3 regions of the Paenibacillus sp. PK4536 genome follow, and region 3 is predicted to be linked to each of the others. Evidence: predicted binding sites of a transcription regulator. Region 3 holds the regulator's gene; each other region holds the start of a gene.
What was found. The regulator Rex, encoded in region 3, represses fermentation and respiration genes when NADH is low (regulators of the CRP and FNR family bind a similar motif). The targets are predictions, from matches to a motif close to TTGTGAAATATTTCACAA.
Positions count from the first base shown of each region.

Region 1: the regulator Rex is predicted to act here: its motif matches at 3,346-3,363, upstream of PO903_RS03190 (formate/nitrite transporter family protein).
Region 2: the regulator Rex is predicted to act here: its motif matches at 3,773-3,790, upstream of nadA (quinolinate synthase NadA).

Region 1 is NZ_CP126313.1:668,665-676,120, reverse strand. Features, by position in the region: gene PO903_RS03205 (ABC transporter ATP-binding protein) at 1-649, shown strand, start outside; gene PO903_RS03200 (pyridoxine/pyridoxamine 5'-phosphate oxidase) at 814-1,470, opposite strand; gene PO903_RS03195 (FAD-dependent oxidoreductase) at 1,879-3,240, shown strand; gene PO903_RS03190 (formate/nitrite transporter family protein) at 3,481-4,368, shown strand; gene PO903_RS03185 (GNAT family N-acetyltransferase) at 4,533-4,967, shown strand; gene PO903_RS03180 (sensor histidine kinase) at 5,176-6,393, shown strand; gene PO903_RS03175 (copper amine oxidase N-terminal domain-containing protein) at 6,530-7,456, opposite strand, start outside.
Region 2 is NZ_CP126313.1:1,275,908-1,283,363, reverse strand. Features, by position in the region: gene PO903_RS05940 (type III pantothenate kinase) at 1-275, opposite strand, end outside; gene nadC (carboxylating nicotinate-nucleotide diphosphorylase) at 282-1,148, opposite strand; gene nadB (L-aspartate oxidase) at 1,138-2,784, opposite strand; gene nadA (quinolinate synthase NadA) at 2,806-3,750, opposite strand; gene ftsH (ATP-dependent zinc metalloprotease FtsH) at 4,027-6,081, opposite strand; gene hpt (hypoxanthine phosphoribosyltransferase) at 6,191-6,730, opposite strand; gene tilS (tRNA lysidine(34) synthetase TilS) at 6,779-7,456, opposite strand, start outside.
Region 3 is NZ_CP126313.1:4,323,102-4,330,557, forward strand. Features, by position in the region: gene PO903_RS19170 (methyl-accepting chemotaxis protein) at 1-987, shown strand, start outside; gene PO903_RS19175 (cell wall elongation regulator TseB-like domain-containing protein) at 1,084-1,632, opposite strand; gene PO903_RS19180 (amidohydrolase) at 1,663-2,970, opposite strand; gene PO903_RS19185 (redox-sensing transcriptional repressor Rex) at 2,963-3,610, opposite strand; gene dinG (ATP-dependent DNA helicase DinG) at 3,607-6,501, opposite strand; gene PO903_RS19195 (S-layer homology domain-containing protein) at 6,956-7,456, shown strand, end outside.

The DNA.
Region 1 (7,456 bases), 1.4 Mb from region 3:
CCGTGAAATAGCGAAGCAGTTAGCGATTTTGCCTCAGAACCCGACAGCGCCTGAAGGATTAACGGTAACGGAATTGGTATCCTATGGACGTTTCCCTTATCAAAAAGGATTCGGTTCGATGAAAGCAGAAGATAAAGCGATGGTCGAATGGGCGATTGAAGCAACAGGGATGGTTGATTTCTACGATCGTCCGATCGATCAGTTATCCGGTGGTCAGCGTCAACGTGCTTGGATTGCGATGGCACTAGCGCAGGATACCGAGATCTTATTTTTGGATGAACCGACTACATTTCTAGATATGGCGCATCAATTGGAAGTTCTTCAATTGTTGGAAAAATTAAATGCGGATTCTCAACGTACTATTGTGATGGTGGTGCATGATCTTAATCATGCTTCTCGTTATGCACATCATATGATTGCGATTAAGAACGGTAAAGCGGTAGCTGAAGGAACACCCGTTGAAGTCGTTTCTTGTGATGTACTGCGTAACGTATTCGGAATCGAAGCTGATATTGTGACTGATCCTCGTAGCGGGGTGCCTTTGTGTCTTCCTTATGCACTGGAAGGTCATGTGGCTGAAGCGGTACAGCAAGAACAACAAGTGAGTGAAGTTCGCCATCAACATGCTATGCGTATGGCACATAACTAATATCAATAATAGTAGGTATACCCAATCGGTAGTTTTCTTTTTTGACAAGAGAGAACTACCGATTTTTTGATGCAAATTAAAAAAGCAAAATCATCTATATCTGATTTTGCTTTTGGAATAGAAGGTTATACAAAAGGACTTTACAGACAAAATTGATAATCTGTTTAAGGCCACAACTGCTGATGTGTCCATTGACCCTCATGAAGAATATATTGATACCTTGTGTGTTTGCGATCAGGGTCGGCTTGCCAGAACTCGATTTCTTGAGCATGTACAGCGAATAGTCGCCAATTAGGAGTTACAATATCAGGATCATGATGAATCTTTTCTTCCTGCATCCCAATAGATTGTTCTAATTGTTCTTGATTCTCCAGCGGTTGGCTTTGGCGTTCGGTCATAGCCACAGCGCGAGCAATGGTCGATCGTCTTCTCAAATCAATGGCTCCTGCTTCTAGACCTTGATCTTCAGCGATCCCTCTAATCCGAATCTGTCTACCTAACTCAGGCCAATAGAACGTAAGAGCTACCTTTGGATTATGTTGTATATGTTGACCTTTTTGACTTTCCAATCCGGTTGCAAAATAAAAAGAATCGTCTTTGGCTTCTTTGATAATCAGTACTCGTGCATCTGGAAAACCATCAGAATCTACAGTGGAAATAGTCATTGCATGAGGTTCTTTAACTTTCATTTCGATAGCTAATTTCATCCAATCTAAGAAGAGTTCAGTCGGATTCTCCGGTAATGATTGAGTATCCCAGGTAGGGAAAGGGCCAGATAAAGCTTTCAAACCACGCAAGATATTGCTTGATTGTGTACTCATTTTACCAACCACCTTTATATAATTTGTTCTCACTATAACATAACCAATGTATAGTCAATAAACACGTTGATCAAAGATGTTATACAAGAAACATATGTTTATATAACTTTGTGAAAATATGAACAAATTGCGAACTTCTCTCAAACCCCTTGCAATGTGATAAAAATCACAATATAATAGCAATACAAGGTGAATTAATTCACAAATAAAATAAATCAAAAAAGACTATATTAAAAAATAGAAGAGCCAACAAGAAGATGGACACTATAGAGAAACCACACACTTCTCTTGCACCTACATCTTAATTCACCTGAATTTTACTTGTCGGACATTCAGCATAGACCATACAACTTTGGATAAGAACCATTTACATGATAAAAAATAAAGAATTATCAGGAGGAAGAAACCATGAAAGTAGCTGTTATAGGATGTACTCACGCAGGAACTGCCGCTGTTGTTAATACCGCTAAATTGTACCCGGATGCTGAAATCACTGTATATGAACGTAACGATAATATTTCATTCTTATCTTGCGGGATCGCGTTATATGTAGGTGGAGTAGTGAATGATCCAGACGGATTGTTTTACTCTTCTCCAGATCAATTAGCTGATCTAGGTGTAACGACTAAAATGTTGCATGAAGTGACAGCGATCGATACGGATAACAAAACATTACAAGCTCGTGATCTGACTACAGGTATTGAACTTACAGATACGTATGACAAATTGATTATGACAACGGGTTCTTGGCCGATCGTTCCTAAATTTGAAGGTATTGAACTGGATAACATTTTACTTTGCAAAAACTACAATCACTCCAATACGATTATTGAAAAAGCGCAACATGCTAATAATATCGTTGTTGTAGGCGCAGGTTATATCGGTGTTGAACTGGTAGAAGCATTCCAAATGAATGGTAAACAAGTGACATTGATCGATGCTGAAGATCGCATTTTGAACAAATATCTAGATCCTGAATTTACATCTCGTACTGAAGAATCACTGCAAGAACACGGCATCGAATTAGCGTTATCAGAGAAAGTGGTAAAATTCACAGGTGAAGGTGGCAAAGTAACGACCGTAGTTACTGACAAAGCGACCCACAAAGCAGATATGGTCATCTTGTGTATCGGTTTCCGTCCCAATACTGAATTGCTTAAAGGACAAGTCGATATGTTAGTTAACGGTGCTATCCTTGTAGATAAATATATGCAAACCAGTAAAAAAGATGTGTTCGCTGCTGGAGATAGCTGTGCTATTTTCTACAACCCAACAGGTAAACATGCTTATATTCCTTTAGCTACCAATGCAGTTCGTATGGGTACACTGGTCGCTCGTAACCTTGTGCAACCTACGAATGAATATATGGGTACACAAGGAACATCCGGTATCAAAATCTATGAAGATAATATTGCAGGAACAGGTATGACCGAAACAGCTGCTCGTGAAGCAGGATTAAATGTAGAAACAAGCACCATGCATGATCATTACCGTCCAGAATTTATGCCGACACATGAGACGGTAACCTTGAAAGTCGTGTACGAAAAAGAAACACGTCGCATCTTAGGCGCCCAATTGATGTCTAAAGTCGATTTAACTCAATCGATCAATACCATCTCAGTCTGTATCCAAAATCAAATGACAGTGGATCAATTAGCCTTTATCGACTTCTTTTTCCAACCACATTACAACAAACCTTGGAACTACTTGAATACGGTAGGTTTGCAAGCATTAGCACCTATCCAGACCCAACAAGAAGTTCACGCTTAATCAGGTTTGAAATAAGTCATTTTATATCATCGTAAGCTCCCATTGGATATTGATCAAAGTTCTACCCCTAACAAAGCCTGTACAGTTCCCCCACTGTACAGGCTTTTGTGCTTAATTTCACAAATTCTTTTCCAAAGTGATATTTGTTACTTTTTTCACAAAGTAATTGTATTAAAATTGAAATATGAAAAGGTAATTTAATTATACGGAAATAGATGCTTATAAGGGGGATGCAACACAATGGCTTATTACAAACCACAACAGATTGCAATGAATACGATTGAGACGGGAATCATCAAAGCCAAGTCGACATGGATACAGATGCTTGTACTCGGGTTTTTAGGTGGAGCTTTTATTGCGCTAGGATTTTTATTAGATATTCGAGTGATTGCGAATACACCGGAAGCCTGGGGAAGCTTTGCTAACTTTATCGGAGCGGCATTGTTCCCTGTGGGACTGATTCTTGTACTGGTTGCAGGTGGAGAACTGTTAACTGGTAATATGATGGCTGTTCCGTTAGCGCGGATGGCGAAGCGGATCAGTACGCTTGAAGTAGCACGCAATCTACTTGCGATTACGGTAGCGAATCTATTAGGCGCTTTATTCGTCGCTTACTTCTTCGGTCATGTGGTGGGATTAACAGAAACCGGTCCTTATTTGACCAAAACAGTAGAAATGGCAGGGCATAAGTTAGAAGGAAGCTTTGCCCAGATGTTTTTATCCGGGATTGGATGTAACTGGTTGGTAGCTCTAGCGGTCTGGTTATCGTATAGTGCTGACAGTATTAGTGGTAAAATACTCGGAATCTGGTTCCCGACCATGGCATTTGTTGCTATCGGATTTCAGCACGTTGTCGCTAATATGTTTTTGATTCCAGCAGCGATCTTTGCAGGGTATTATTCATGGGATATGTATCTGATGAACTTTATTCCGGTATGGCTCGGTAATCTCACAGGTGGAGCTGTATTTGTAGCAGGGATTTATTTCACAGCCTATATCAAAAAAGATCATCAACTGACACCAGCCAATTCTGGGCATACTCAGCATCATGAACCTACAGTCTCAACGATGCCAGCGGTATCGGCTACAGCAACATTACCGTTGCAACATAGCGATCAAGCTCATTAATCGCAAGCAGGTGTAGAAAAAAAGATCTTCATGTTGATGAAGGTCTTTTTTTGCGTTATAGAGGAAGCTAATGATCTTCTTGTAACATCATACAGTCAAAATAGTATACTTATTAAATAATCATGACGATATCTTAATTATCTCTGAAAGAGTAGGTGATATTTTTGCATATTCAAGAACTATCTGTAGACGATCATATACCACAGATCAAACCATTTATGGATCAATTTAATAGTAATCAAGAGTTGGCTCTTCCGCCGTATGATCGTGCGCATTTTTCGCTAGCCGCTTATGAAGGTGAGCAATATATTGGTGGAGTCGTTGGCTCGATGGTCTGGGGATTGTTATATATTCAATTACTTGCTGTCGATCATGTATACAGAGGCAAAGGGATTGGAGCAGACTTGTTACAAGCGATCGAAGATCAAGCTAGGCAGCAGGGAGCCAAAGTGAGTGAATTAACGACAATGAGCTGGCAAGCGCCTCACTTTTATATGAAGTACGGGTATACTATTTTTGGCGAAATTCATGATATTCCGATCGAAGGACAGACCAAGTATTATATGAAAAAAAATCTACTCTCTTCGACACAAAGTTAAGTTTGTCTTTATTGGATATAGATGAAGCTTAAGAGGTCATCTATAAACGTATAGAAAAACGGATATACGCTAGGTTTGATGCTGGATATCACCTGATGATTTGCAAATATAGTAAGCTATTTTTGGCGGTATGCTTTATGATAAAGTAGAGACCATATGCATCATGAACTACCCATTATAAAGGTACGGAAAATAGAGGTGTTGGACTATGTCTGATAAAGATTTAAACGAATGGACTGAAAACGAAAAAAATTTACAAGCAGAGATCGAACGATTACAGCTTCTGGCAGACGAGCGTCTGGAAGCTAAAGTGAAAGCAGAAAAAGCAGACGAGAATAAGTCTTCCTTTATTGCTATGCTTAGTCATGAGATTCGAACACCTATGAATGGTATTATCACAATGGCGGATTTATTACAGCAGACTTCACTTGATGAAGAGCAGACACGATATAACGAGATTATTCAATCCAGTAGTGAAGCTTTAATGACACTTGTCGATAATTTGCTAGATATCAGTAAAATGGAAGCCGGTAAAATGTCTTTAGAACAATATCCGTTTGATCTGATCAATACGATTGAAGATTTGGCGTATGTGTTATCACCTACAGCTTTTGAGAAAAAAGTACAGGTGATACTCGATGTGGAGACTGATATTCCTTTATTTGTGATCGGCGATGCGTTAAAGGTTCGACAGATTTTTATGAATATTTTGCAGAATGCGATTAAATTCACACACTCTGGCGAAATTTTAATTTCTTTATTCTTATTGTCTACCGTCAAAGAAGAAGATATCCATGTCAAAATCGTCCTTAGAGATACAGGCATCGGGATGTCGGAAAAGCAACTCGGGGTTATTTTTGACAGTTATGCTCAAGGTCATAGCAATCAGAAGCATCATTATGGAGGAACAGGACTCGGACTCGCAATCACCAAAAGTCTTGTAGAACTAATGGGCGGACAAGTCTATGTAAAGAGTGAACTGGGTGTAGGGACTGAATTTAGCGTCGAGATTCGATTTGATAAATATACAGACTTACCGTCCATTCCTTTTGAAAAAGATATCTTAGCTAATATCAATATTATGGTGCTAGACAGCAATCTGACGAGCTTAGAGTTAATGACGAATACACTTCAAGGATGGGGAGCACGGGTCGCTACGTCTTTGAATATGGATGATTCATTTATTGATAATATTTCAAGACATTCGTATGATATCTGCTTAATTGATCATCAGACGATTGATTTTAAAAAGTGGGATTTGGAATTGGATTATTTGAAAAAGCAGCGTATGTTGCTAATGGTTCCTTTGGGGAATAAGATTGATGAAGATTTCAAAGGCAGATTCGAGACGGTGATCACCAAACCAATTCGCAAACTTCATTTGCTTAACAGTATTCTGGCATTACAAAAAATCAAAAAACATTAATGATGACATATCTACATCGCATGAGTAAACATAAGCGATCATTATACATAAAAGGCACTTTGGAGGATAACCCCCAAAGTGCCTTTTACGTTATAACATTGATTAAAGATAAGATCTAGCGTGTAGAAAAACTAGATTACATTGATTTAGTTAGTGTGATTTCACCAGTAGATTTATTCCATTTAACATCCCAACCCAATAATTCAGTGATAGAGCGTAAAGGAACCATTGTTCTACCGTTGCTATCTACCATAGATACAGCTTCGATTTTTTGAGTTTTACCGTTCACATCAACAGTGTTTTTACCAACCCAGAATTTCATTGTATCTTTACCAGCCATAACAGTTACTTGACCCGCAGCTTTGTTCCAAGCTACTTTAGCGCCAATACCTTCTGCAAGGTAACGCAATGGAATATAAGTTGTTCCATTTTTCACCATAGGCATAGTGTCCATCATTGTCATTTTGTCGCCAACTTTAAGTTGTTTGCTGTTTAATTTCATCCATACTTTCATCATAGAAGCATCAGCAGGTTTTGCTGGCATTGGAGCCGCAGCAGCCATTTTGAACTTAGCAGGGTATTGTTTTACAATTGCGCCACCCAAAGCTTCGCCGATACCGAACATTGTTTTGAATCCTTCACGATCTGCTTTGTATGCAGCTTCGTATTTTTTAGCAGCATAGTTGTCGATAACCATTTGTACTTGATCTTCATGAGCAACTAATGCTTTTTTAGCAGCAGCAGCTGGCAAGTTGTTTGCTGTTGCAGCACCTAAGAATGTAGAGAATTCAGTTGTGAAATCAGTAATACGATCTTTTACAGCTTGTAGAGACGTTTTGTCTCCTTTTTTCAATGCTGTTACATAATCGCTTTGTGCTTTGATATGGTTGGTAACCCAGATTTTTTCGAACTGGTTACCACCTTCAGCACCATAGATGGAAGTGATTGCTTTTTTGAATGCTGCTGTGTTTCCAGCTTCTGCTTTGATCAATGCTGCAGAATCTTTGCTATCGCCATCATATTGTTTTTGCATTTGCAATACAGATAATGCAAAGTGTTCTGC
Region 2 (7,456 bases), 2.0 Mb from region 3:
ATGCCCGGTCCGACAATCATAGGAGTATGATGTAAATATTTTCTACACATTTCTTCTAGCGTGTTCATAATTGGAGGCACAACAGAAGAAATAATAATTCCTTGAATATGATCAATCACAATATTGGACATCTGAAAAAGGTTATGCACCATCACTCCATATTCATCCGGTGTAGCTTGACGATTCGTATTGATACGGAAATGATGAAGCAATTGTTCTCCTTGATATACGCCCAACACGATATTCGTATTTCCAATATCAATCACAACTATCAAAGTGCGTCACTCCCCTTTCTTCGCACCCAAATCCAGACTAATATCCAGATTTTCAAAAGAATACGTCAGTCGTCCTACAGATATAATATCAACGCCTGTGGCTGCTAAGTTATAAATTGTATTTAACGATACATTGCCCGATGCTTCAATTTTTACATGCGGGGCTTGCTCACGAATCATATGCACTGCTTCTTGCATACGTTCTGGTGACATATTATCAAGCATAATGATATCTGCTCCAACAGTCAAAGCTTCTTGTACTTGTTCTATACTTTCAGTCTCGACTTCAATCGTCATTGTGTGCGGAATCTGGTGACGAGCTGAGTTGACCGCTTCGGTGATTCCGCCTGCTGCTTTGATATGATTATCTTTAATCATCACAGCATCATAAAGTCCAAAACGATGATTATGTCCGCCACCAATACGTACAGCATATTTCTCAAGCATACGATGTCCCGGTGTGGTCTTACGTGTATCTACCAATCTTACCGGCAAATCTTGAATAGCATCTACATATTCACGAGTACGAGTAGCGATCCCCGACATCCGTTGCAATAAATTAAGTGCTAGACGTTCTCCTGTCAGTAGATGGTGTGTACTGCCTTCTACTTCTGCAATGATATCACCTTTGTGTAGCTTTTGTCCTTCTTGAGCGATAGGTTGAAACTTCAGATCAGGATGAACTGTGCGAAATACTAACTCCGCTACCGGGAGCCCCGCAAGTATTCCATCTTGCTTAGCATGAATAACGGCGCGACTACTATGTCCTTGTGGAACTGTGGTTGCTGTAGTGATATCTCCAGCGCCTACATCTTCGTTTAGCCATAATTTGATCCATTGTATTAGATTGTCTTCGTATCCGTTAAACATCATCACTACTCTCCTTTGTTAGCCCTTGATGAATCTGTTGCACAATATGCTGTTGCCAATCTGTATCATTACGCTCTGGAAAATCTTCTCGATAATGTCCGCCACGACTTTCTTCCCGATACAATGCTGAACGCATCACAAGCAAAGCACATGTCAACATATTGGACAGCTCGATAGCTTCCTTTGTATTCATTGGATATTCAAAAATAATCCCTAATTCTTCAAGCTTAGTTAAGCCTTCTTGAAGAGATACAGAGGTACGACGAAGTCCAGCGTACTGTCCCATAATCTGTTGGAGTTCTAAGCGCCAACTGATCCATTGTTCGGCAGAGTTTGTGAATTCAGGTACATTCTTATCATAAGAAAGCATATCTTTTGCTGATAAAGAGGATTCTTGCTCGGGTTCAACCAGTGGAGGTAGTTGAAGAATTTGCTGAACTACCCGTTTGCCAAAAACAATCGCTTCGGATAATGAATTACTTGCTAATCGATTTGCCCCATGAATACCTGTAGAAGAGACTTCACCACAAGCAAATAATCGCTGCACACTACTTGCTCCTTGAAGATCGGTTTTGATACCACCCATCATATAATGAGCCGCAGGTGCCACAGGAATCCAGTCTTGAGCTATATTTAATCCATATCTCACACAGGTTGCAAAAATAGTAGGAAAACGGCGTTTCAATGTCTCTTCAGACTCATGTGTGATATCCAGATAGACACAAGTACTTTCTTCTTTTTCCATTTCACTGATGATCGCTCTAGCTACGATATCTCGAGGTGCCAGTTCTTTTAACAGATGGTAATTTGCCATAAAAGCTTCACCTGTATGATTACGCAAAATAGCTCCTTCACCGCGTAACGCTTCTGAGATCAGAAATCGCGGTGCACCTGGATAACATAAAGCAGTCGGATGAAATTGAATAAATTCCATATCTCGTACCTGTGCTCCTGCGCGGTAAGCCATCGCCACTCCATCGCCTGTAGCCACATCAGGATTCGTCGTATATTGATATAGCTGTCCACTACCTCCTGAACAGATCACAGTCGCTTCTGCTTGGACATAGACGAGACGATCATCTGGTTGCTTTACGATGACGCCTGTACATTCATTGTGATGCGTGACTAGATCAATTGCCAAATGCTCATCCCAAACTTCAATACGTGGATGTTCAGCCACATGCTGAGATAATGCTCTAACAATCTCATATCCTGTAGAATCCCCATTTGCATGTAAAATACGGCGATGACTATGAGCCCCTTCTCGTGTTAACTCCAATTGTCCGTCAATCGTATCAAATAAAGTGCCTAGACGAATCAGTTCCTGTACACCTGCTGGGCCTTCTTGCACAAGCACATCTACGGCAGACGAGGAACAAAGACCAGCTCCTGCAAGCAATGTATCTTGACGGTGATAAAGAGGAGAATCATCTGCTGCTATCACAGCTGCAATCCCGCCTTGAGCATAACGAGTATTACTGTCTAATAATGATTTCTTTGTGATCATAAGAACGTGCTTATATTCACTTGCCGAAATAGCAGCAAACAATCCTGCAATTCCTGAACCTATAATAATAACATCGACTTGTTTGTGAATATATTCACTCAGATGATAATCTATCAGGCGATTTGGAATCATAATCTGTTCCCTCTCAATCGTTCAAGATGAAGATACTTGTAGCATACGTTCCAAAGAAACACGAGCTTGATCAGCAACAGCAGGTGGTACATAGATTTGAGGTTTCATCTGCTCTAAGCAATTGACTAATTTTTTTAAATTATTCACTTTCATATTAGGGCATACTAAATATTTGCTAGCAAAGCGAAATGTTTTATCAGGGCTGTCTTTGCGAAGCTGATAACCTGTACCATCTTCTGTCCCTACGATAAACTCCTGACAAGGCGATTCTTTGCAATATTTGATAATCGCTGTTGTGCTACCTACAAAGTCACCTAAAGCAACAACATCTGGCCGACATTCAGGATGAACAACAAATTCAGAATGAGGATGTTTCGCTTTCATCTCCATCACGTCTTTGACCGTCAACATATCATGGGTGTTACAATACCCTTCCCAGATAATCATCTTTTTATCAGTATGCTGTTGTACATAGTGCCCTAAATTTTTATCAGGAACCCAAATGATTTCGTCGGAATCAACGGACTGAATGACTTTCACCGCATTTGCCGAAGTACAGCAGATATCTGTTTCTGCTTTGATCTCAGCAGATGAATTAATATAAGTAACCACTTTAGCATTAGGATGTTTTTCTTTTAATCGACGCAGACCATCTACATTGACCATATCTGCCATTGGACAACCTGCCCGCTCATCAGGGATAATCACTGTTTTGTTAGGTGCTAGAATTTTAGCACTTTCACCCATAAAGTGAACTCCACAAAACACAATCGTATCTGCTTCAGTCTGAGCTGCTTTTTGCGCTAACAAAAAAGAATCGCCACGGAAATCTGCCACTTCTTGAATCTCATCCCGTTGATAATAATGAGCTAGAATAATAGCATTGCGCTCCTTTTTTAATTCTAAAAGACGTTCCTTGAGCTGTGCATCCCGTTCTGCTTTCTTTTCCAGTGCTAACGCTTCCATCGTAATCACTCCTTCAAATTGATTGAGATTCATTTCACAATGTTTGGCAGAGAAGTATGTTCTAAGGTAGTTATAGCTTTCTGATCGAATAGTTTGTGAAAAATATCCCTTACTACTGTGTGAATTGTGTCAAATTTGTGATCAGGTTCAACCAATAATGTACACAATGCTATACTCACTTGTCAATCTATGAATTTGAACATATTTTTTAAACGCAAAAAAGCCTGAAGATCCTATTGATCTTCAGGCTTTTTATTTACTGCATTTTGTTATTGATTACGAAGTGGGTGTACTTCCACCTGTTCCATTTGGTCCACGATCTTCGCCAGGGCCATTAGTAGGGCTATTCGGAATATCTCCGTCTTTGCCCAATCCAGGTGTAGATGGAGTGTTATCTTTCTCCAAGCTCAAAGAACCACCGATTGTATCTACAGTTGGTTCGCCACCTTCTGGTGTTTCCCCTGAACCGCTATTACCATCGCTATTGCCAGTATCACTTAAAGATCCAGTTTCGATCAATTCTTTGATTTGTTCTAGATCCAATGTTTCTACTTCAAGCAATGTTTGAGCAATCAAATGCATTTCTCTTGAATGCTTTTGCAATAATTCGCGACAGCGTTCGTAAGATTCCGTAATAAAACGGTGCATTTCTTGATCGATCTCATAAGCGATTTTATCACTATAGTTTTGCTCGTGTCCGATATCACGACCCAAGAATACTTGACCTTGAGCAGTACCGAATTGCATCGGTCCAAGCTTCTCACTCATACCGTATTCAACGATCATGCTACGTACGATACCAGTTGCTTGTTGGAAGTCACTATATGCTCCAGTACCAATCTCGCCGATAAATAATTCTTCAGCAACACGTCCACCTAGCAAACCAGTTACTTTATCCAACAATTCCTGTTTCGTTACAAGCATACGGTCTTCTTTAGGAAGCATAATAACATACCCGCCAGCACGTCCACGCGGTACGATTGTTACTTTGTGTACCATATCCGCATGCTCCAAGAAATAACCTACAATCGTATGACCCGCTTCATGATAAGCAACGATACGTTTTTCACGATCACTAATAACACGACTACGTTTTTCTGTACCTACGATGATACGGTCAATAGCTTCATCAACCTCATTCATCGAAATATCACGACGATTACGACGCGCAGCAAGCAATGCTGCTTCGTTCATCAAGTTCTCCAGATCTGCACCTGTAAAACCTGTTGTACGTTTCGCAATTGTATCCAATCTTACGTTAGACGTAAGTGGTTTGTTACGTGAGTGAACTTTCAGTACAGCTTCGCGACCTTTCACGTCTGGACGATCCACCGTAATTTGACGGTCAAAACGACCTGGACGTAACAATGCAGGATCCAAGATATCTGGACGGTTAGTTGCAGCAACGATAATAATACCTTCGTTAGCTCCAAATCCATCCATTTCAACAAGAAGTTGATTTAGCGTTTGTTCGCGCTCATCATGACCGCCACCAAGACCTGCGCCCCGTTGACGACCAACAGCATCAATTTCATCGATGAAAATAATACATGGTGCATTTTTCTTCGCATTTTCAAACAAATCACGTACACGCGACGCACCGACACCGACAAACATTTCTACGAAATCAGAACCGGAAATGCTGAAGAATGGTACGCCTGCTTCTCCTGCTACTGCACGAGCAAGCAATGTTTTACCAGTACCCGGAGGACCTACAAGAAGTACCCCTTTAGGAATACGAGCTCCAACGGCGTTAAACTTACGTGGATCTTTCAGGAAGTCAACAACTTCGACGAGTTCTTGTTTCTCTTCGTCAGCCCCTGCTACATCCTCGAATGTAATTTTTTTCTTCTCTTCGTTATACAAGCGAGCACGACTCTTACCAAAGTTCATCACTTTGCCGCCGCCACCCTGAGCTTGATTGAAGAGGAAGAAGAACAGAATAAACATAATCACAAGTGGAATCATCGAAGTGATGAATGACAACCAAATACTGTCGCCTTCCATCGGCTTAATGGTTACTTGTGTACCCCCATTGTCACTAGCTGTTTCGATCTCGTTGATCGCTGCATCAGTGGCAGGGATGTAAGAAGAAAATGCATTCGACTTCGCATCTGCTGGTTTTGTTTTGTATTCACCTGTAACTAAATACGCATAGTTATCAAACTGAACCGTAACAGAGGAGACATTACCAGCAGCAAGTGCTGCTTTAAGCTGATCATATCTTGGATTATCGGTAGCTTCGCTTCCGTCACTAACGTAACGTACAATGCCCACCACGACTAAAAAAAGAATTAAATAGAAACCCGAATTCCGGATGAACCGATTCATCCCCTACCTCCTCTCGAGACACTTAAATTATTTTACCATAGCCAGACTTACGTTCTCAATAGAGCTCGAAGCCAAATAACGGATATTGCTGCTATTCAGACATAGGTAATTAGTTTGAATAAATTGCCGGTTTTAAAATCCCAATGTAGGGGAGATTCCGGTATTTCTCAGCATAATCTAGACCGTATCCAACAATAAAAGCATCCGGAATAACAAAACCGGTATAATCTGCTTCTAAGTCAACGGTTCTGCCTGCTGGCTTATCGAAAAGAGTAACTACACGTACGCTACTAGCACTACGACCGCGCAATACCTCCATAAGGTAACTAAGCGTGAGTCCACTGTCAATAATGTCTTCTACGATCAATACGTCCCGTCCTTCAACAGAAACATCTAGATCTTTAATGATTTTGACAACACCGGATGATTTGGTAGATGCTCCATAACTGGATACCGCCATAAAATCAATCTCAAGCGGTACGTCGATCCGTTTAACCAGATCAGCCATAAATACAAAAGCACCTTTCAATACACAAATCACAAGCGGGTTGCGTCCCTTGTAATCGTCACTTAGCTTAGCGCCAAGTTCTAAAATCTTCTGCTGAATCTCTTCTTCACTGATGAGTACTTCTTCAATGTCATTGCGCAACTTGGTTGAACCTCCTACATTATACTTATCAAGCCGAATCGACGATAATCAAACATTTTCTTCAGTTTTTATTCGCCTCATATGTACTACACAAGAAGTACCCGGGTGCACCAAAGCTGATCCCGAACGTCGAATTCCTGGAATCCATAGCACTTGACCGTGAAAATCAGCCAATAAAGGCAAAGTATTACGCTGAGATAATGGTATTTTCTCATCGATAAAAAGATTTTTAACTTTCTTCGTTCCGCCTTTTCCTGTAAGTTTAAACGAGTCACCTTGACGGCGAGAACGCAAACAAAGCGGAAAAGTCAGTAAATCCGCATCAAAAAACGCTTCCTCCGAAGAAAGTTCCATCTGATCTGAATCATTCCTATTCCATGGCAATAATCGGATATCTAATTGCTCCTTGGTAAAAGGAATAGATATAACCTCATTATTACGCAAAATCGGAATACAATATGGTTCATAAAACTTGGGTACTCCTCGTATAAATCGGATATTCTGATACTCTCGGACACAAGTGACCTTATCGCCAATATCCAGACTCCAACTTGTGAGACCACTTTGCATAATCTGTCCCCGAACCATCTCAATTTTGGAAAAATCAAATTGTTCGTAAGATGGTGACAGATAACTCAATATTAGTTTAATCAACCTCCGTTGTAAAGCGACATGCACTTCCACGAAAGAAGTAACTTCAAATGAAAACGATCCTTCTTCTTCTTT
Region 3 (7,456 bases):
AAAGATGAACTAGGCGAGCTAGCGTTTTCTTTTAACAGTATGAAAAATAATCTGCGGCATCTCGTTCATGAAATTAATGATAATGCAGCACAGGTCATTTCTATTTCTAGAGATGTAGCAAGTGGAACGTCTGAAACAGGCAAAGCAGCAGAACATGTAGCTGATATTATGTCAGACCTTTCAAATAGTACCCAAGATCAGGTCAAAATTGTTGAAGGCGGTCTACAAGCTGTATATGATGTGAATAAAGATATTCAGCAGATCGATCAAAGCAGTCAACAAGCAATGAATGTCGCTCAACAAGCACAGACACAAGCTTTACTAGGTGATAAAGAAATATCTCATGTTATGAATCAAATGGATCAAATTCAGCAACGGATGAGTAAGCTGGAAATCATTATTTCGTCGCTTAACAAACGCTCTAGTGAAATCGAAGAAATCAATAATGCTATTTCTTCTATCGCTTCTCAAACAGGTCTATTATCACTGAATGCTGCGATTGAAGCGGCTCGGGCTGGAGAACATGGACGTGGATTTGCTGTAGTAACTTCCGAAATTCGCAAACTATCCAATGAAACCAATGATTCTGTTAAACGTGTTAAAGAACTCGTGAATACGATTCAGAATGAGACTAGAGGTGCAACTGAATCGGTTGAAAGTATGGTTAAAGAAGTGAGTCAAGGTATCACGGCTGCCCATTCTGTAGGCAATCTGTTCAATACGATCAAAACTTTGACCGATCATACAACCGCCGAGATTAAAGAAGTCACTGATTCGCTTCATCATTTATCCGGTCATTCGGAGAAAATTGTAAAATCGATGGAAAACATTTCAGGATTAACCGATCATGTCGCTTCAAATACCGAAAGTGTAAGTGCGGCTACAGAAGAGCAGTTAGCTTTCCTTGAAGAAAGTACAGCGCATACGGCTACACTTCATGCGATGGCGGAGAAATTACAAAGCACTGTTTTACAATTCCGCTTATAATCCTATATACCTCCACTGCAACAAAAAAAGCATGATCTGGATGAATTCATACGCTGAATTCAAAAGATCATGCTTTTTTGGTTTACTCTTCTTGTGTCAATCTTCTTGACCTGTTCCTTTTAATGTTGCGGGCAGTTCCATGGGTTCGCTTAATTTAGCTCCATCACGGAAATTATAAAAAATATAATAGTAACGTTCATTGAGTTTGGCAAAGACTTGCCATGCATATTTTCCTTTGAATGAACCGGGAACAATACGTACAGCTTCTGCTCCAGGCAGATCATTTTGTAGTAAAGCATTTACTTTTTCATATGTCACTGTACCTGCTGTTTTCTCAACATGTACGGCATTAGCACCTTCAGCGACTGAGCCATCAATATTGAACTTCACCCAGACCATAAGGTCTTCTTGTGCTGTGTTCTTACCTTCAACTACCCAATACGTTGAAGTATCTGTCCAGACAGAATTAAATGTACGTGTCACAGATACGATATCAGCCTTTTCCTGTGCACTGTTTATCGCCAGCTGCTCTTTACTCCATGGCTGCGCCATAACATGAACATAAAATTGATTAACACCTAATACAAGCAATCCTACTACTACAATAATGATTGCAATCCATTTTCCACTTCCCAAATTTCGCAAAACACGCCATCCTTTCCTGTCGACTTCCGGTTAGCGTTTGAGCAAACCTTCAAAAGCACTTTGGGCTTCATGACGAATTTTTTCTTCATCCAGTGTTAATGATATACCATCTTTGATTAATTGCTTACCATCTACCCAGACATGCAATACATCTTTAGCTGATGCAGAATAAATGGTATGTGAGATAAAATCAGTACGTGGCAAGAAATGCGGTTGATCTACATTTAATGCCGTAATATCGGCTTTCATACCGACAGCAAATGTACCTACGTCATTCAAAAATACAGATTTCGCACCGTATTCTGTACCCATTTTCAATGCTTCTAATGCAGGTACTGCTGTTGGATCTCCGGATACTCCTTTATGAATAAGAGCTGCCAAACGCATCTCTTCAAACATATCCAAGTTGTTATTACTTGCCGGGCCATCTGTTCCTAAAGAAACGACTACACCTGCACGCAATAAATCAGGAACACGAGCAACACCACTTGCTAATTTCAGATTACTACCCGGATTATGCGAAACAGCTACTTTATGTTGCGCAAGCATTTCGATCTCTTCATCATTCAAATGAACAGCATGTGCCAAAAGGGCTGGACGCGTGAAAAATCCTAATTTCTCTAAATGAGCTACAGGACGTAATCCATAATCAGTTACATTTAATTGTACTTCAGCTAACGTCTCAGACATATGTGTATGCAGCGGCAAATCCAAGTCATGTGCTGCTTGTACAAATTGTTCGATGTATGCAGGAGGACATGTATACGGCGCATGTGGAGACATCATCGTTGTAATACGTCCATCAGCTTGACCGTGCCAATCCCGTGCAAAGTCGATAGATTGTTGTAACTTTTGCTTTTGTTCTTCTTCTGAACATAAGCCGATAACACCACGCATCAATACAGCACGCATTCCTGATTGCTCTACGACTTCAGCAACACGCTCTGAACGATCATACATATCCAAGAATGTTGTAGTACCGCCTTTTAACATTTCAAGTACAGATAATGATGTTCCCCAGTATACATCGTCACTAGTAAACTTCGCTTCCATCGGCCACATTTTTTCCTGTAACCATACTTGTAGTGCAAGGTCGTCGCCATATCCACGTAGCAAAGACATTGCCGCATGACCATGACTGTTCACTAGACCCGGGATAAAGAACAAATGATTACCATCGACTACTGTTGTTCCTTCTTCAATCACAGGCTCTTCTTCTCCAAGATAAGTGATCCATCCATCTTCAATCACCATATGTCCGAAAAGCATCGATTTTTCTTCACTCATTACAGCAAACATACCGTTTTTGATAACCCATTTGTTCGAGGTGTTATTCATTAGTTTCATGTTCCTTTCCATCTTCCAGATAATAGGCAAGGCTTAGTAAGTCCGTTGTAAAATCAGCAGTGTGTACACGAATATGCGGTGGAGCTTTCAAAATAATCGGTGCAAAGTTCAAAATGGCTTCGATCCCTGCTTCAATCAATTGATCTGCTACACGCTGTGCTTCAATATTAGGCACAGTAATAATACCAATACGAATACTTTTCGCTTTGACTGTTGCTCCAAGTTCTTCGATCGGTTGTACAACTAATGTATTGATCATCGAACCGACTTTGGGTTCTAGAGAATCAAACACAGCTACGATTTTCATCGTTTCTTTCAAATACATATTATAGTTCGAAAGGGCATGTCCTAGATTACCTGCACCTACAAGTGCAACATTAATCTGTTGATCTAATTTTAAAATATGACGTATTTTCTCAATCAGATAAGATACATCATACCCGATTCCTTTACGTCCAAAATCTCCAAAATAAGCTAAGTCTTTGCGAATTTGTGCTGGATTCAAATCTAATTTTTGTCCCAATTCTTGCGAAGACACTGTGGGAACTTCACGGGTGTGAAGTTCGTTCAGATATCTAAGGTATACAGGTAGTCTTCGCACGACTGCTTCTGATATTTTGTCGGATTTCATGCTTGCTCCCCCTCTTGATTTACAGTTTCCTTTTCAGGTTCGGCCTGGCTAAGCCATTCTGTAATACGGGGTACCATCTGCTCTGTCGGCATATGTTCCATTTTGGGACCGGGTAATGAATATAGAAAATGCTTGCCATAATAGGACTCGATCACACGAGTGTCATAGACAATAACGATTCCCCGATCACTAGATGTCCGTACTAATCTACCAAAACCTTGTTTGAAACGGATAACTGCTTGCGGTACAGATAATTTCATAAATGGATTTTTCTTTTCTTTTTTAAGCCGTTCGCTTTTGGCTTCTAGCAATGGATGATTGGGCGGTTGAAAAGGTAATCGTACAATCGCCAGACATGTTAATGCTTCGCCCGGAATATCGACACCTTCCCAGAAGCTACTTGTTCCAAGCAATACAGAAGCAGAACGCTCCTGGAATCTACGAGTAAGCTTCGTCCGACTCCCTCCATCAACGCCTTGACCAAATACAGCAATATCACTATGTGATAACTTCTCTTTTAATGGCTCATACACCTGCTTGAGCATTCGATATGAGGTAAATAAAACCATCATTCGTCCTTGCGTTGCTTTGGCAGTCTCTGCTAACGAGTTCGCTAATGTATCTACAAAGAAGGCATCACCGACACTGCCTTTGACACTTGGAAAGTCACGTGGAATCAACAATAGCGATTGCTCACGATAATTAAAAGGTGAAGATAACTGTTCAGTCATCAATCTGCCTTCTTTTTCCGCTTCGACAAGTCCCAGTTGTTCAATCATATATTGGAATTTCTTTTCTATTGATAGGGTTGCGGATGTTAGAATAATACTTTTCTTTTTATCGAAAAAGTACTCTTTCAATTGCTTGCTCACATCCACAGGCACAGCATACATCTGTAAAGACTTGCTACGGTAATTTCCATTGGCTTCATACCAGTAGACCGTATCTGTACTTTCCAGCTTCACAAATTGACGTAGATCGTCTCGAACGACAGTCAAATCTTTGAATAGACCCGATACATCAGTCACCAGACTATCTGTGCCCAACTGTTCATCGCTTTCTTTGATCTGATTCATTACTTGTTCGCCTTTACGAATCAATTGACTCAGTCCGATATGGATCTGATTCTCCAAATCCGTAATTACCGTCCATTCTGTCGGTTGCTTCTCAGGTAACAAACGTAATGTAAATTGTCCAGCTTCTCCTGGAGCGGCATCACTACGCTGAGGTAATAAAGCAAATAATAATTCGCTCAATTTGTCCCAATTTTCTTTGACATCTACAATTTCAGGATATAGATTATCTATCGCTATCGCCCAATCCATACCACGCTCATTACCAGATGAACCTAACTGTTGGCGCAAAATAGCCAGCTGACCATTTTTACTGTCTTTGAACAAACGAAGTAGCGGATGAACCAATGTGAAATATTTCATATGCATACCCAAGTGCTTACCTGCTACATCTTCTAAATGATGCGCTTCATCAATCACCAATCGATCGTAAGCAGGCAATAATTGATGCCCTGCTTTGACATCGGTAAATAATTTGGAATGGTTCGTAATAACGACATCAGCTGTACCTGCTTCATGCTTCGCACGATGGTAGAAGCATTTGCGGAACCACGGACATGCACGACCAAGACAAGAATCGGTATCACTCGCTACCGTTTCCCAGAAATCGGCTCCACGGTTACCCATATTCAGCTCTTCATCGTCACCGGTTTCCGTCGAATTTAACCAGACAATCATTTGAGCAGCAATCAATACATCTTCTTTAGGACTTTGAAATTCTTTTGTATTTATTTTATGCTCAAATTTGCGCAGACACAAATAATGCTGGCGTCCTTTAAATACGGCAGCACGAAATGCAAATGGAATCACTTGAGTCAGTAATGGAATATCCCGTTCTCGTAACTGTTCTTGCAAATTAATCGTATGTGTACTTACCATCACACGATCGTTTTCTTTTACACTATGATAGATCGAAGGTAATAAATAACCTAACGATTTGCCCGTTCCTGTTCCTGCTTCAATCAATAGATGTTTATCATCCGTCATCGCTTTGATCACTTCTTCAAACATCCGATTCTGCGGTTCACGTTCTTCATAATGAGGAAGTAAATTACGCAAATTCTGTTTCACTTGCTCCAAAAATTCATCAAATGACACATCGGCAAGTGGCATATTTCCACGCTCTTCATGAGCAGGTAAAATCTCATTCCAATCGCCTACTTTTAACGCCAATTGACGGAAAAAGCGATGTTCGTCTAAATCTTGAATCGGTTGTGCTTCTTTCTCCATCCGTACTCCATCAAAATACCAACCTAAATCACTATCCTGATTATCAAATAGTTCGGATAATCGTTGTACCGTAATCAATGGGAGGTCATTCAATTCTTCCAAACATTTCAGAAATACATGAGCTGTCGCTAACGCATCGCTATCTGCTTGGTGAGGACGATCATGGACAAATCCTAAATCTTTACTGACCATACTTAACTGGTAACTTGAAAGATTCGGGAAAAAAATACGCAATAAATCCATAGTGTCTAGTACTCGACCTGTAAAAGCCAAATATCCTGTCTGATCCAAAGCTCGTTGTAAAAATCCTAAATCAAACCCAACGTTATGCCCAACAAGCACAGCGTCTTCTAGTAGAGGAATCATCTCCAAAATGACATCATCCAACTCTGGAGCGTCGACTACATCTTCATTTTTAATTCCGGTTAAACCTTCTATAAAAGGAGGAATAGGCACTCCTGGCTTCACCATAGAAGAATATACGGTGGAAATACTTAAATCATGATCTATAATGGCAAGCCCAACTTGAATAATATCATCGGTGGACTGAGTACCTGTGGTCTCAAAATCCAGTACGGCAAATTTCATGGATGTCTAAATCCTCTCCTTGCTGTCGTCTCAACCTGATGTCGAAATGTTCACCTATCAGCATACCAGAAGAAGACGGTTTTGAAAATCAAAGGGTGGGTGGTTATTTAAATTTTAGCTTTTCTAGGGGTGGCGCTGCGAGGAGAAAATCGTTCTTGTCGTCGCTTGTTGTAAATGAATCCTTTAAATGACTGCTTCACAGTCAGGATTCATTTACAAAGGCGAGCGCTTCGCTCTTTCAGAATGATTTTCTCCTCTCCGCTGGTGTAGGTGCATAAGCATAATTTTGAATAACTCGTTTAGGAAGAAGCAGGAAATGAGGAACATATATAGAGTTACATAAAATATCATATAGCTTTAAATTGTGTGAATTTTAATTTACCCATATTGAGTAGCATCTGTTATATTAGTAAAGGATTTCAATATAATTATAAATGGAGGGAATTAAAGTAAAATGAGAAAGTTTATGATGATGTTTTTAGTGTTGGTGGTGACATTAATGGGGTCAGCGCCTGCTACGCTTTTTGCAAGTGAGGAAGAAACAAGTAATTTGGTAGCAAGTAATGAGGTTATAAGTACGCCTAACTTTAGTCTTTCTGGAGACTATGATATAACATTAAAGCAAGGAGAACCTTTTATTGAAGAAGGCTGGAATGTATCGGATAGTGTATATAGTAAAGATGAATTAAAAATTGATATTACATATACTTTAAATTCTGTACCAGTAAGTCAGATTGATACTAATATACCTGGAGTATACGTCATTACATATGTTGCAGAGAATCCAGCCGGAAAAAGATCTTATCCTTCAAAACGTACAGTTGATGTTGTTGCTACTGCAAATCAAAATGATATTGATCAATTGAATATCCTTAGTAACTTGGGTATGACTTATCACAACGGTTCTGTTTATCTTGCAAAAGGTAGTTCAGGCATATCAAAAGTTGAATTAAGC